2 regions of the Levilactobacillus parabrevis genome follow, and region 1 is predicted to be linked to the other one. Evidence: predicted binding sites of a transcription regulator. Region 1 holds the regulator's gene; the other holds the start of a gene.
What was found. The regulator LexA, encoded in region 1, represses DNA repair genes until DNA is damaged. The targets are predictions, from matches to a motif close to CNAACANNTGTTNG.
Positions count from the first base shown of each region.

Region 1 (7,915 bases):
GGATGTTTCTGGTGAAAAGGAAAAAGAAGACCACCAAGATTAAATTGAAAGCCATCATGACTAGGACGTTGCTAGTCATGATGGCTTTTTGCTACCGTTGCTTAAGCAATGGATCAACCCAAACCACGTACTTTAGATTCAATCCGAAACTAATTGGCCATTAAAACGAATCTTTGGCCCATTGCTCTAAATCATGAGACAAATTCCGGGAAAATTACATTAGTACTAAGTGAGGGGCTCTATTCAACCAGCTGCTTTCGAACAGTCTAAAAAAGGCAGCCAACTCAGAATCGAATTGGCTGCCAATAGTGACGATTAAATTGACGACAACTAGTTGACGTGCGCCGCGTTCTGCAGCTGAATCATGTCGTAATAGTAACCGTGTTGTTGCATCAATGAATCGTTAGTTCCACGTTCCACAATCTTACCGCGGTTCAACACCAGAATCAGATCGGCATTTTGAATCGTCGACAACCGGTGGGCAATCGCAATCGTCGTCCGGTTTTCCTGAATCCGGGAGAGTCCCGTCTGAATCATGGTTTCCGTTTCGGTATCCACGTTAGCCGTGGCTTCATCCAAGATCAGAATCTTAGGGTCGGTCACCACCGTGCGGGCAAACGTAATCAGTTGCCGCTGTCCAGCAGAGTATTCCGTTCCCCGCTCCAGGACTGGCGTTGCGTAGCCTTCTGGCAACTGATCGATGAACTCGTCAGCCTGCACAAAGTGGGCCGCACGTTGCACTTGATCGTCCGAAATATCCGGATTGAACATCCGAATGTTGGTCTGAATATCCCCGTAAAACAGCTGTGGTTCCTGGAGCACTAACCCCATCTTTGTCCGCAACTCTTCGGCGGGATACTCGCGAATGTCACGGTCATCGATTAGGACCTGACCAGACTGGAATTCGTAGAAGCGCATCAACACGTTAATCGTTGACGTTTTCCCTGATCCGGTTTGGCCAACCAACGCTACCGTCTGGCCGGGCTCAACGACGAACGACACGTCTCGCAGGACGGGATGCTCTTCGTCGTAAGCAAAGGTCACGTGGCGAAATTCAACCTTACCACGGGTGATCTTTGCGTCCGCTATGGGATGTTGTGCAGGCGCTAACGTTTGATCATCGACCACGCGCAGGACCCGTGAACCAGCCACCATTCCGTTTTGAAAGTCGCTCAGGCTGTCCATCATGTTACTCATTGGACTGTAAAAGTTATTCAGGTATGTGATAAACGCGTAAATAACCCCGGCAGCAACGACTTCGTGCAGACCTCGCATCCCAAACATTCCCAACACAATTACGGTACCCAACGCATAGAACAGATTAATGATGGGACTCAACAGTAAGGAGTTCGTCCGAATCATGGCCTTACGGGTATCGTAGTATGCCTGGTTAGTCGTTTCAAAGTTAGCTGCGGTTCGCCGTTCTTGCCGGAATTCCTGAATGACACTGATCCCGGTAATGGCCTCGGCCAGCTTGGTATTCAATTCACTCAGTCGTTCCCGCATCCGCCGGTACACCTTGGAGCTATAACGCTGGTAATACCAGATTGTCACACCCAGGAATGGTACCAACACTAGCGTCCACAGCGCTACCGTCACATCGGTGAAGTACATCGCCGCAAAGGACGAAATAACCGCAAAGATAGCTAAGATCAGCGTGTTGAGCAACGCCCAGAAGTTGGAGAACGTCATGGTGTCGTTCATCAGCCGCGAGAGGATCGAGCCCCCCGGCGTCTGGTCGAAGTAGCGCATCCCCTTTTGATGGAGTTGACTAAAGAGCTTGCGGCGGACATTTTCCAGCATGTACTCCGCACCCATGGTACTGGTATAGTTCTGCCAGAACTGCATGAGCGCCCGTGTCACCATGCCGAAGAAGTAAAGCCCAGCGAACATCCACATAATCGCGATTGTCGCGTTACTGGTCCGCAGATAGCGGTCCATGTACGTCTGCAACAGCCATGGGAGGAAAACGTTGATCCCACTGATGACCGCCGACAGGACAATCGACCCAATGAAGAACCACTTATACGGTGCCGCAAACTTCAGCAGGCGTTTGATGACCGTCCACTGTTCCTTGGTCGTCATGCTATGGGCCCATGCCGATTCGTGCTTATCAGTCATCACTAACGCCTCCCTTCACTTGCGTCTCTAATTGTTGTTGATCAAACATCCGTTGGTACCACCCGCGAGCCGCCATTAATTGCGCGTGCGTGCCGCGCTCGACGACCTCACCGTGATCGAGCACCAAGATTTCATCGGCCCCCATTACGGAGCTCAACCGGTGCGCGGAAATGATGGTCGTCTTGTTGGCCCGTTCGGCCTTCAGGTTCGCCAAAATTTCGGCCTCGGTCTCAGCATCGACGGCCGACAAGGCATCATCCAAGATCAGCAGCTCCGGATTGATCAGAAGGGCGCGCGCAATGGCCATCCGTTGCCGTTGCCCACCAGATAAGGAGATTCCTTCCTCACCCACTTGGGTATCGTAGCCCTCAGGCAACTGCGCAATCTGACCCGACAAGTCGCTCTTAGCTGCGGCCGCTTCGACCTCTGCTTGAGTCGCTTCTGGTCGGGCAAAGCGAATGTTTTCGAAAATATTTGAGGAGAAGAGGAAACTCTCCTGAGGGACGTAGCCGATAGCGGGTAAGTAACTATCCAGCGCATAATCCTTGATGGGATGGCCGCCGAATTGAATCTCACCATCGTAGGCGTCAAACTCCCGCAGAATCAATTTCATAATCGTTGATTTACCAGCGCCGACCCGTCCCACGATTCCAAGGGTCTTACCCGCCTGCAAGTCAAAGTCAATCCGCTGGAGACTGGCTCCGGCATCATCGGGATAGTCAAAACGATTGACGTGGTAACTCAACGTCCCGGTTGGGCGCGTCTTCAAACCGTTGACTCGGTCAATAATGTGGGTCTTCTGGTTCAACAGTTCCATGACCCGGTCATAACTGGCGTTCCCCCGTTCCATGGTATTGAACAGCATCCCCACGGCGAACATCGGCCAGACCATCATCGCTAAATAGCTGATAAAGGAGACCAAGTTCCCAATGGTGATGACGTTGTGGGTCACAAACAAGCCGCCGAGCACGATGGTCGCCACGTAGGATAATGAGATCACCAACGTAATTGCCGGATCAAACAACGAGTCTAACCGGTTCACGCGCCGGTTGATCTTAATCGTCCGCGCAACCTGGCTATCGAAATCGGCCACGTCGGCATCTTCTTGTCCTAAGGCCTTAATGACCTTGATACCGCTAATACTTTCCTGAGCCTTGTTGTTCAGACGTGAGAAAGCCGCCTGTGACGCCCCAAAGGCCCGGTGAATCCGTTGCCCGAGGAACCACGAGATGACGGCAAGAAAGGGAAATGGAATGATGGCAATCAAAGTAAGCCGCCAATCGATCAACGCCATCATGGCGATCAGGGTCGTGCCCCCAGTAATGATGGCATCGGCGAACTGGAGAATCCCCCCACCAGCCACCCGTTGTACGGCTTCCAAGTCATTGGTCGCGTGGGCCATTAGATCCCCCGTCCGGTAATGTTGGTAGAATTCGCGATCCATCACCATAAAGTGACTGAACAGCCGATTCCGTAAAAGTTGTTCCAGGTGAGCAGCGCCCCCCCAGATGGCGTTACGCCACATATAGCGCGTGGCGTACTGCCCCAAGGCAGCTAGGGTAACCAAACCCAAATCGATGGCTAAGAGCCGCCCGGTCATGGTCTGCCCGTGAATGCCGTCAACCATGTTCCCAATGATTCGCGGCGGAATAATAGCAATGATGGCCGTTAGAATCAAGCCAATGATGCCGACTAGATACGTTCGCCATTCTAGACGAAAGTACCAAGCCAATTTACGAAAGATACTCACGAACGTCCCTCCTTTAAGATTAAAATATGATTAAATTGTAACAGACTTTCCAATTTTACAGAAATTAAATAAAAATGCAAACAAAAAAACTCGCCTCCATGGAAACTGGAAGCGAGTCGTCAGTAAAACCCGATCTACTTTTTGTTGTGTGATTGTTGTTGCATCGCATTCATCATTTGATGTAACTTCCGTTGAGATGGTTTTTGTCCCATTTGCAACATCATAGCACGCAGTTGATCTTCGTTAATTGGCGGATTGTCTTTCAGGTAGTTTTCCATGTACTTCCGGGCACCGAAGAAGCCTCCAGCAGCACAGCCAAGGCCGACAACGATGACGATAATGATCCAGATCCAAGTTGACAAGGTATTCCCCTCCTTTATAAAGTCATTCAGTTTACAATTTTACACAAACTTAACGCAAAATAAAAGAGCGAATCCATTAAAAAGACTCGCTCTCGCAATTAATTGTCCCGCAAACCCTTTTCACGTTGGATATTACGGACCTTTTCTGGCGTAACTTCCTTACCGCTTTTATCGTAAACCTGCATCATTTCGACCTGACTCTTAAAGCTGGCCCGGAATAACTTCAGGTACTTCTTCCGTAAGGTTGCCCGTTCCGCCGTTTCAGCAGGGGTGAGGCCTTCACTTGTTTTGGCCTTGTGGGCCAGTTCGTTGATGCGAACTAATAAGGTGTCCATCGTTTCTTCAGCCATGAACAATCCTCCTTTAAGTTTATTTTTGAATTTGGGTCATTACGCAGCCGCGATTTCAACATCGACCGGCCGCTTGATTCCCACGTCACATTCCAAATGAAACTTTGACGATCATTGCCGTCGCCATTTCAAGACAAGCCCTATCATATCAGGGTTAATTTCAAATTTCAATTATCCGGCCGCAAACAACACGATTTTAGCGAATCACTCGCGCCTTTAGGCGAAAAAAAGATGTCGTCCAAAATAATCAACCTCCGCCAGCACCTCTGTTCGCCGCAACACTAGCGATAACTAATTGGCTGGTAATCCCGCAACAGCAACGTTTGTCGATTGACTATCTGCATAATCTCGCCAACCCATAGCGTCACAAATATATTAATGCCTGAATTTACCCGAACATCTGTTTGAAAACGCCGGAAACCTATGCTACACTATGGTTAAACTATACTACGAATGACGAACGAGGTGGCAGAAAAAATGAGTAAAGCTTCTGAAAGTAAACAGTTAGCCGTCCTACGCTTCATTTGGGAACGGGTCAACGAAAAAGGGTATCCGCCGACTGTCCGTGAGATTGGCGAAGCCGTCTCTCTCTCCTCAACCTCTACGGTGCACGGCCACATCGCCCGCCTAGAAAAGAAGGGCCTGTTGACGAAGGACCCGACAAAACCACGGGCCTTAGAAGTTACCCCCGCCGGATTAGAAGAACTGGGTGTTCACGAACAACAGACCCGAATTCCCGTTTTGGGTACGGTCACGGCCGGAGAACCCATCCTGGCCGTTCAGGAAGCGACCGACTACTTCCCAGTTCCCCCAGAATTCGAACGCGACGATGATCAACTCTTCATGTTGACCATTCGCGGCGAGAGTATGATCAACATTGGCATTCTCAATGGCGATCAGGTCATTGTCCGCCGGCAGCAAAATGCCGATAATGGTGATATCGTGATTGCCATGACGGAAGAAAATGAAGCCACGTGCAAGCGTTTCTTCAAGGAAGCCGATCACTTCCGGCTACAACCAGAAAATGATACCATGGCGCCAATCATCCTCAATAACGTTAGCATCTTAGGTAAAGTTGTTGGCCTGTTCCGCGATGACGTCCACTAACTTTAGACTTAAAACGGCTCCCCGTCACTGACGAGAAAGCCGTTTTTATTTGTTCAACTTATTTAAGTGTGCTTTAGATCACTTTACCGTGGTAATGACTTTCAGGTAAGGTCGAAAAGTCGTAGGCCGCCAGAGCTTCAGCTTCCTGAACGTAAGCGTGCAGGCCCTCAGCAATCATCAGGTTCAACGTGGTATCCTTCTCGTGAAGAATCACTACCGGCTTCTTGCTGTGAAAGGCGTAGCCAATTTCGAATGCCGTTCCAGAATCCACCTGGTCATCAACAAAGTCGACCATACCAACCACAACGTCGGCTTGATCAATCTGGCTCACGTCCATTTGGAATGTTTGTGTTGCCCATTCAGGTGTCCCCATTGTTAATCCAGGAATCTCGCTCTTCCGGGGGCTGAAGAAGTTTGTTACGCGGGGGTTAGCGGCTAAGGCCTGTTCCACCCGTTCAATCCGTGAAATCTGCTCATCATCAAAGAATGGTCCTGCTAAATAAACGTTGGTCACACTAATCTCCTCATTTCTATCTTATGTGTTTTATATTATACCGGAAAGGTTAACTATTAGCGACTACATTTTGATTAATATTCGGTTATAAAATGTTGTGGGTCCCTAATTTAATTAATTTGTTAATATTATTCGAGTTTAACGGTTCCAGGTAACCCCTTTCACGATATAATTGTTTCATGCTATACTGAAAGCAACAGAAATTGGGGGGATTCATCATGATTCTTGGATTTGCCATTATGGGCGGTCTAATCACAATAATTGCGGCGTTTTCACTCGCCACGGCAATTCAACACGGTGACTCAAAGGTTGGCTCGATTATCCTAATGACGCTGGCCCTCTTGGGAACCGTCTTCGCCATTTGGAAGTTGCCCTACTGGTCTCAGGACAACGCACCGGCGACTCACACGGCTAAGCAGAGTCAGATCAGTTCACAGTCGGGCAAAGCCTTCTCAGCCAGTTCAAGTGGTGTGACTCAGGCCGACAACGAACAAAGTGTTAAGCAACAGTTGGCAAAGGCCCTGACAAAGTTGGGGGACGTCACCTTTGATAAGTCCAGCAAGACCTACACACTGACGGTCACCAACAGTGATCTGAAGCAGACGATTGCGGCGCTGAATAAGAAGCCGAGCTTGGCCAAGCAAGCTAAGTGGCCCCGCTTCGTCACGAACTTCACTAAGACTAGTGGCTCGCTGGAAAAATCGCTGGGTAAGGGCTATACCTTGCAGATCAGAGTGGGTAAGCAATCTCCTGTCCTGGTATTTAAGGACGGTTACGTCGTTAAAAATCAATTTGAATAAACCAAACGCTCCGCATCTTAAGAAAGGTGTGGAGCGTTTTTTTAAATTGGATCATACAAAATGCTATTGTTCGCGGTATTGACGCTGCTGGTTTCGCCGACCAGCGAGGTAGTACTGGGCGGTCTCTTCACCCACTGGCAGTTGGACATCGCGGCTGTCATTGCTCAACTGGGCGCGATAAATGTCTTCGTATTCAGCGACACTCACCCGTTTGCGCTGGGCAAGTAACGTTGTCAGGGTGGCATCATCGAATCCTTGTTGATAGTTGGGTTGGAGTATGCCACTAAAGAATTCCCCTTCGGCACCGGAACCATAACTGAAGAACCCTAGACGCGTTCCCGATGCCAACTGCCCATGCCGAAGCAGTGACAATAGACTGAGATACAGTGAGCCAGTGTAGAGATTACCCACGTTTCGGTTATCTTCCTGACTAGCCTCAAAGGCCGCTTTCAGGCTTTCCTGTTGGTCTGGTTGGGCTTCGGGCAGGATCTGGCGAAGACCCTTGCGCCCCATCTTAGTAAATGGTAAATGAAAAACAAAGGCGCTAAAGTCTGCAATGGTGCGATCGGTTTGCTGCTGATAATCAGCCCAGACTGTCTTGAAGAAGTCGAGGTAAACGTTGGTGGAGTATTTACCATCAACCAGAGCTTCGGTCCGGTAGGTTGGCCGCCAGAAATCCATCACGTCTTCGGTGTGATAACTGCTGACCCCGTCCAACGCCAGAATTTGCGGATTGGCCGTCACCAACATAGCAACCGCGCCACCACCCTGAGTCACTTCACCTGCCGTGCGCAGACCGTACCGCGCCACATCAGCCCCAATAACCAGCACTTTGGCCTGAGGATGGACTCGAACGTAATCGGCGGCTAGTTGCAAGCCAGCTGTGGCTCCGTAACAAGCCTGCTTCAATT
Region 1 covers NZ_CP168688.1:1,280,552-1,288,466, reverse strand. Annotated here, with positions in the region: gene ACEPSU_RS06130 (1-acyl-sn-glycerol-3-phosphate acyltransferase) at 1-43, shown strand, start outside; gene ACEPSU_RS06125 (ABC transporter ATP-binding protein) at 331-2,121, opposite strand; gene ACEPSU_RS06120 (ABC transporter ATP-binding protein) at 2,114-3,871, opposite strand; gene ACEPSU_RS06115 (YneF family protein) at 4,006-4,233, opposite strand; gene ACEPSU_RS06110 (DUF896 domain-containing protein) at 4,332-4,583, opposite strand; gene lexA (transcriptional repressor LexA) at 5,061-5,690, shown strand; gene ACEPSU_RS06100 (nucleoside 2-deoxyribosyltransferase) at 5,764-6,204, opposite strand; gene ACEPSU_RS06095 (hypothetical protein) at 6,423-7,004, shown strand; gene ACEPSU_RS06090 (hydroxymethylglutaryl-CoA synthase) at 7,068-7,915, opposite strand, start outside.

Region 2 (7,915 bases), 520 kb from region 1:
ACAACCTCGTCATTCCTAAGACGGCACAGCACACCAATGCCATCTATGCCTTTCTGAACTTCATGTCGCGACCGGATAACGCTGCACAGAACGCGGAATACGTCGGCTACGCTACGCCCAACCGGACAGCTAAGACGCTACTGCCCAAAGCCACTCGCGATGATCAACAATTCTATCCCGATGCTACGACCTTGCGTCACTTAGAGGTCTACCGCGACCTTTCACCAACGAAGGTCCAGCTCTACAACGACCTCTACCTTGAATTCAAGATGCACCACTAGTTAATGACTCACAACAAATTAGTTAGCAAAGCCCCGCAACGTTTCTCCGTTGCGGGGCTTTGTCGTGTCGGTATCTAGCCAAAACTACCGGCAATATAATCTTGCGTGACAGGGATTTGGGGATTGCTAAACATCGTTCCAGTTGGCGCATATTCCATGATATGGCCCAAGTGGAAGAAGGCACACTGACTACTGATTCGCGACGCCTGTTGCATGTTATGCGTCACGATGATAATCGAATACTTCTTTTGTAATTCCAACAAGGTTTCTTCAACCTTAACCGTTGAAATGGGGTCCAAGGCGCTACAAGGTTCATCCAATAGGAGAACGTCTGGCGCCATGGCAATTGATCGGGCAATGCACAACCGTTGTTGCTGACCACCGGATAGAGACAAGGCACTCTTATCGAGGCTATCCTTGACTTCATCCCACAGGGCGGCCCCTTTCAGGCTCTGTTCGATGCGTTCCTCGAGCTCGGCTTTTTTCTTGATGCCGTTGGCCCGCAACGCGTAGACGATATTCTCCCGAATCGACTTGGCAAAGGGATTCGGCCGTTGAAAGACCATCCCAATGTGCCGGCGAATTTCATAGATGTTCACGCCCGGCTCATTAATGTTCACGCCGTGGTACCAGATTTTACCGGTCACCGTGGCGATGCCATCGTTCATCCGGTTCAGTGAACGCAGATACGTTGACTTTCCAGAACCAGAGGCACCGATTAGCGCCGTAATCTGATTCTTGGGAAAAGCCAAGTTCGCGTCAAACATGGCATGGTTACTGCCATAGAAGACTTGCATATCTTCGGTCCGCATCGCTAACGATGTCTTATCGTCAAACGTTTGTACCGCTGTTTCTTCAAATGAATATTGTTTTAACATGACTGCACCCCCTACTTGCTAGCCGTGACGCGCCGATACAGGTAATTTCCTAATAACCGTGCGCCTAGGTTGAAGAGGAGAACCGCAATGATCAGGACGGCCGAAGCCGCTGCGGATAAGGCTGCCGCGTTGCTGGCCAGTCCTTCAGTGTTCACTTTCCAGATGTGTACCGCCAACGTTTCGGCTGGTCGGAATGGGTTCAGCGGACTCGCTGGATCCATTGGATTCCAATCCGCGAAGTTGGTCACGGGAGCACTCTGGCCGGCCGTGTAAATCAAGGCAGCGGCTTCACCGAAGACCCGTCCGGCACTGAGGACGATCCCGGTCACAATCCCCGGTAAGGCTACCGGTAAGATAATTCCCAGTTCAGTCTTCCATTTGGACAAGCCCAGTGACAAGCCGGCCTCACGTTGGCTCCGCGAAACGGCACTGAGTGATTCTTCAATGTTCCGGGTCAACAACGGCAAGTTGAAGAAGGTCAGGGCAATCGACCCTGAAATAACGGAGAATCCAATCTTGAACTTCACCACGAAGAGTAAGAAACCAAACAGCCCCACCACTACGGATGGCAAGGAGCTCAGCACCTCAATCGCGGAACGGATCAGACTAGTCCGCCAGTTGTCTTTAGCATATTCGGCCAGGTAGATCCCGGCACCCAACGAAATGGGCACGGAAATCAACATCGTCAAAAGCAACAGATAGAATGAATTGAACAGTTGCACCCCGATACCACCGGCACCGCTAAAGGCATCGGTCGCACCCGTCAGGAATGACCAGCTCACGTGGGGCAAGCCAGCAGTTAAAATATAAGCGAGTAGGAAGAAGAGAATTCCCACAACGGAGGCAACGATCAAGTCAATCACGACCGTTGCAATGAAATCAGTCCGTTTAGCGTTCATGTTTGAGTTGCCCCCTCTTAGCAATGAAACGTACCAGTGCGTTGAAAAATAGTGACATTAATAACAGAATTAGAGCTAATGACCACAAGGCGTTGTTCGGTAACGTCCCATCAATGGTGTCCCCGATCCCCGTCGTTAATTGACTGGTCAACGTTGAAGCTGGTGAGATTAAGTTTTTCGGCATGATTGCGGCGTTCCCAATCACCATTTGAACGGCTAAGGCTTCTCCAAAGGCCCGGGCCATCCCAAAGATGATTGCAGTTAAGATTCCGGAAGTTGCCGAGCGCAGAATGACCCGCGACACCGTCTGCCAACGCGTTGCGCCTAATGCTAGTGACGCTTCCTTGTAGAACCGTGGAACGGCCCGTAAGCTGTCAACGGTCATCGACGTAATCGTTGGCAGGACCATGACGAACAGGACGAAGGTTGCTGAAATGATTCCGAAACCAGAACCACCGACTAAGTGCCGCATAAATGGTACGACGACGGCCAGACCAATGAACCCGTAAACAACGGATGGAATCCCAACCAGCAACTCAATGACTGGTTGTAGGAATTTCCGCCCGCGGTTCGGCGAGATTTCAGTCATGAAGATGGCTGTACCCAACGCAAACGGGGTTGCAACGATTGCGGCGGCGAAGGTCACGGCAAACGACCCTAAGATCATGGGCAATGCCCCGATTTTGCCTTGGTCGGGTGCCCAGTTAGTCCCCGATAAGAATTTCCAGAGGCTCACGTGATTTTGCGTAAACGTGGCAATCCCTTTCGAGGTGATGAACCACAGCATCGACGCGACCACGAGAATGATAATACCAATACAGAAATAACTGATCCCGCGACCGATCCAATCTTCATGCGTAGCTTTGGTTGCGTGATGCAACCGTGTATCCCACTCATGTGATTGGGTGTCTTGGTTTTTGAGCTGTGAATTAGTTTGTTCCATTGAATGACTCCCCCTTAAAAAAAGTGAAGGTGCTACGACCGCACCTCCACCCTGTGACGACTACTGACAAAGATTTTCGGTGCTAGTTCTGGGTAACGACACCCTTAGCATCCTTGGTAACCTTCATGTCATGAATACTGATGTAACCCATGTCCTTAACCAAGCTGTTTTGAACGGCCTTTGAGTCCATGTACTTCAAGAAAGCAGCGGTTGCCTTGTCAGGCGTACCCTTGGTGTACATGTGTTCGTAGGACCAGATCTTCCACTTGTTCGTTTGTACGTTGTTATCAGTTGGTGTTACATTATCGATAGAAACGGCTTGTAACTTGTTCGTGAAGTAAGAGAAGGCCAAGTAACTGATGGCCCCTGGCGTCGTGGAAACGATCTTTTGAACGGCACCGTTGGAGTCTTGTTCTTGTGACTTAACGGCAGTTGCACCCTTCAATACGGCGTTTTCAAACGTTGCTCGCGTCCCACTACCTTGGGCCCGGTTGATGATGACGATCTTTTGATCCTTACCACCGACTTCTTTCCAGTTGGTAATCTTACCCGTGAAGATCTTCTTCACTTGGGCCATCTTCAAGTTCTTGATGCCGGCGTCCTTGTTGACGACTGGTGCCATCCCCACGACGGCTACTTTATGGTCAGTCAACTTGTCAGCCTTGATACCATCCTTCTCTTCGGCAAAAATATCGGAGTCACCAATTGAAACTGCTCCGGCTTGAACTTGACTTAACCCAGTCCCAGAACCCCCACCTTGGACGGTCAAATTAACCTTGCTGTTCTTAGCGGTAAAGTTGGCACCCGCCTTAGCTGCCAGTGGTTGTAATGCGGTTGACCCCACGGCAGTTACCTTACCAGAAAGTGCTTCGCTACTTCCCTTACTACTAGTTGAGCTAGTGGCTTTCCCACAACCGACTAATAATATGCTAAGTGCTGCAATCCCCATTGCTAACTTTGATCCCTTATTCATCTCTGTCACTCCATGTCATTAAAAGTAGTAGAACCATTTTAAGAATCGCGATAGCTTTTCTCAAAATGCCTCCCCATAACTTACAACCCTGATTCTAAGCGATGAATATATATTATTCGTAGCAATCGTGTAAATTTTCGGTAAATGTTGCCAAATTCTCCATAAATTCCTTTATATTTCGATAGTTAACCCCCAAACACGATTAATTGCATAAATGTGGGTCGTTAATTGCGTCTTGCCGCCAAAATGGCTAGAATTAGAGTAAGAGGTGACCAGAAGTGGCAAATAAAAGTGAACGTAAAGCACGACACGCCATGATCGTTGATATGAACGACTTCTTAATGGATTATGCCGCATCAAAATTGGGTGAAAAGGCAGATTTAGCGCAGCAAGTCGCTGCCGCCGGCAAGAGTGATCTGACCGGTCTGGACGACCTATTCAAGGATAATGGTGTCGGTCGGCGAACCAAGTATTTGGACCTCGCCTCCGGTTTCCTTCGGGACGAAGCTGACGCCGATAAAGCTGACGCACCAAGTGACTTCGATGCCGCAACCAAGGCGTTGGGACAAGAAGCCATCGATTACCTGAGTAGCCATCCCCAAGAATTTAATCGCTGGGAAGAAGCTTAAACGCAAATACCGTTAGTCCGATTGACTTTTAAAGTCACCGGGCTAACGGTATTTTTTCATTGCTTTTGTCTGTTTGAATCTTATTACAAGGAAATTTTTTCGATCAATTGTTGGGGACTGCTTAATTTGAAACTGAAGATACTATTTGTGGTTACTTTCTAATCTCATATAGCCGAAACGTGAGACAGCAGGCAGCTAGCTGCGCTTAACCCCATAAGAAGAACAATCCAAACCCGGGATTCTTCTCCTTATGACGTTAATGCTCGGGATTGCTTTCCTAACTCTACACAGCCGAAACGTGCGCCAAGGAGCAGACAGTTGCGCTTAACCCCATAAGAAGAACAATCCAAACCCGGGATTTTTCTCCTTATGACGTTAATGCTCGCTGTCTAATCGCTCCTTGGCGCACTCTTTTCCTTATTTCCAATCCCACAAATCGGCCTTCATATTAGTTCCAATAATCTGCGTCAACAAATCAATGAACTGATCCGGCATGTACTTGGTCGTATCCAGTTCCGTGGGTTGGTCGTTTACCTTGGTGATGACCAATCCCCGATGTTCCAGATGTAAACCATACTTGGGGGCAATTTCACATAGTCGTGCTATCTGTTCTTCACTCACCGCTAAGTCTCCTTGAATTCTTGTTTAACCTGAGCTTAGCGAATCTGTTGGTCGCCGTCAAGCGGCTAGTAACAATACTTATCTGCTGCCAATTGTTGGTGGATTGCGCCGGCCAGTTGCGCTTCGTCTGGCCCCTCCGCAACGATTCGAACGTAATGGCCTGCGTAGCCCACTAGTTCGGCAACCTCTTCGTGCTGACTGGGGTCAATTTCAAGGTCACGAACCTTAATCCTAGCCTTGCTATCATGCTTCTGGCAGATCTTCTGTAATGCGGGGGCTTCATCAACGGTTGGCATCTCTTCAAACAATGGAAATCCAATGGTCTTCATCATGATCACCTCTTACTTCTATTGTAAGCGATTACATATTGAAAGCCAAGACTTTTCACTTTATTTCACAAGGTCAAACTATCCCGCGAACACGCGTTCAAAGTCAGTCCAAAGTATGGTATGATTATTGCCAGAAATGGAGGCGATGAGCGCATGCCAATTAAACTAGGGGTTCGTGAATTAGTTGAATTTACCTTGCGAACCGGGGACTTGGGTAGCACCAGTAATAGCCAAAATACGGCGCTCCTGGGTGCGCGCATCCACCGTCGCCTGCAAAAACAGCGCGGAGAAAATTATCAGAAAGAATACTATCTCGACCTAAACCTTACCCTAAATGGGGCCGACTACTTGCTTCACGGCCGAGCGGACGGCGTGACATTGACCGACGACGGCGCCAGCATTGAAGAGATCAAGACGTCCGAGACCGTTTTTGACCAGCTCAGCGAGAACACACTGACCCTCTACTGGGGCCAGGTCAAGCTCTACGCCTACTTACTGATGCAAAAAGAGACCGATCTCGATGAAGTCACGTTGACTTTAACTTACTTTCAGACCAATACGGAGACGACGACCCAGACGGACCAAGTCATCAGCCGTCAAGCCGCCAAGGCGTTCTTCGACAAGGTCATTGCCGAATACGTCACTTGGCTAAAATTCCGGTCCGACCTGCGAGAGCGCCGCGACCCAACCATTCAACAGCTCACTTTTCCCTTCGGCCACTACCGCCCGGGTCAACACGAGCTTGCCGTTGCCGTCTACAAGACGATTCTCACCAGCAAACGACTCTTTGCCGAGGCACCGACTGGTACGGGGAAAACGATTTCCACCCTCTTTCCAACCATCAAGGCCATCGGCGAAGGTGTCATCCAACGGATCTTTTACCTAACAGCCAAGCAGAGTACGCGAACCGTGGCCGAAGAAGCCGTCAGCCTCATGGCGAGTCAGGGACTCAAGCTCAAGAGTATCACGCTCACAGCCAAAGAAAAGATTCAGTTTCCAGAAGAAGCTGACCTGCAGCCGGATGAGAACCCCTACATGTTAGGCTACTATGATCGGCTCAAACCCGCTCTGCTCGATCTCATCAATCACAACGACCAGCTCACGCGACCCGTGATCGAGGAATACGCCCGCAAACATACGCTCGACCCGTTTGAATTTCAACTGGACGCGAGCCTCTTTTGTGATGTCATTATTGGCGACTACAACTACCTCTTCGATCCCCAAGTCCACCTCCAACGGTTCTTTACCGCCGAGGATCCGGACAACTTCTTCTTGATCGACGAAGCCCACAACCTGGTCAGCCGTTCACGAGAAATGTATTCCGCCGAACTCACCAGTCGGCCGTTAGACCGCCTGGTTGAACAGAGTCGCGACCTCAAACAGGCCACACCGAAGCTACGACGGCGCTTGCAGGATCTGCGCGCCACTTTCGATGACATCGTGGCCCCACTCCTTCAGGACGGCAAGACCGATACTACCTTTCTCACACCACCGGAGGACTTCAACCACGACCTGTCACGGCTGGTTGAAGCCATCCACGATTGGCTGGTTGACCAGCCCCAGACGCCCTTCACCCAGAGCATTCTCGACTACTACTTCGCCGCCATCAGCTATCAACGAATCGGCGAGTATTACGACGATACGTATCGCATGCGCTTAGCCGTGGTAGACGGCAATATTACGATCAAGCAGCTTTGCCTGGACCCCAGCGCCTTTCTCGCCGACAGCCTCGCCCTGGGCCACGGTGCCGTCCTCTTCTCAGCGACCCTCTCCCCCATGGACTACTACCAAACAGTCTTGGGGGGCGACACCGACAGCCTGGCTTACCAGCTTAATTCACCGTTTGAACCGCAACATCAAGCTATTCTGGTCACCAATTACATTCAAACGACCTACAAACAACGCAACGCCAATCTCGCGAATATCCTGCTAGCAATCAAGACGCTGGTGGACGGCAAGACCGGTAACTACCTGATTTTTCTGCCATCCTACAGCTACCTGCTCGACGTGACGCAAGCCTTTCAGATGGCTTACCCGCACATTAAAACCGTCGTCCAGCAGTCTAAAATGGCCGAGGCCGACCGCACAGCCTTTCTTGCAAACTTCGTGGCCGATCCCCAGGAAACGCTGGTCGGCTTTGCCCTTCTCGGTGGGATCTTTGCCGAGGGTATCGACCTCAAGGCCGACCGGCTGATTGGCGTGGGGGTCGTCAGCGTTGGTCTCCCCGGCATCAATCCGGAGACCGACCTTATCCGTGACTACTTCGACGAACAGTCCCAGCAGGGCTTCGCATTTGCCTACCAACTTCCCGGTTTAAACAATGTCTTCCAAGCGGCTGGCCGGTTGATCCGCGGCTCCAAGG
Region 2 covers NZ_CP168688.1:760,552-768,466, reverse strand. Annotated here, with positions in the region: gene ACEPSU_RS03725 (ABC transporter substrate-binding protein) at 1-281, shown strand, start outside; gene pstB (phosphate ABC transporter ATP-binding protein PstB) at 356-1,159, opposite strand; gene pstA (phosphate ABC transporter permease PstA) at 1,171-2,058, opposite strand; gene pstC (phosphate ABC transporter permease subunit PstC) at 2,048-3,001, opposite strand; gene ACEPSU_RS03705 (phosphate ABC transporter substrate-binding protein PstS family protein) at 3,084-3,974, opposite strand; gene ACEPSU_RS03700 (hypothetical protein) at 4,253-4,603, shown strand; gene ACEPSU_RS03695 (hypothetical protein) at 5,021-5,224, opposite strand; gene ACEPSU_RS03690 (PTS sugar transporter) at 5,290-5,556, opposite strand; gene ACEPSU_RS03685 (ATP-dependent DNA helicase) at 5,707-7,915, shown strand, end outside.
Region 2: a site for LexA is predicted at 5,640-5,653, ahead of ACEPSU_RS03685 (ATP-dependent DNA helicase). Genes of this name have one in related genera too.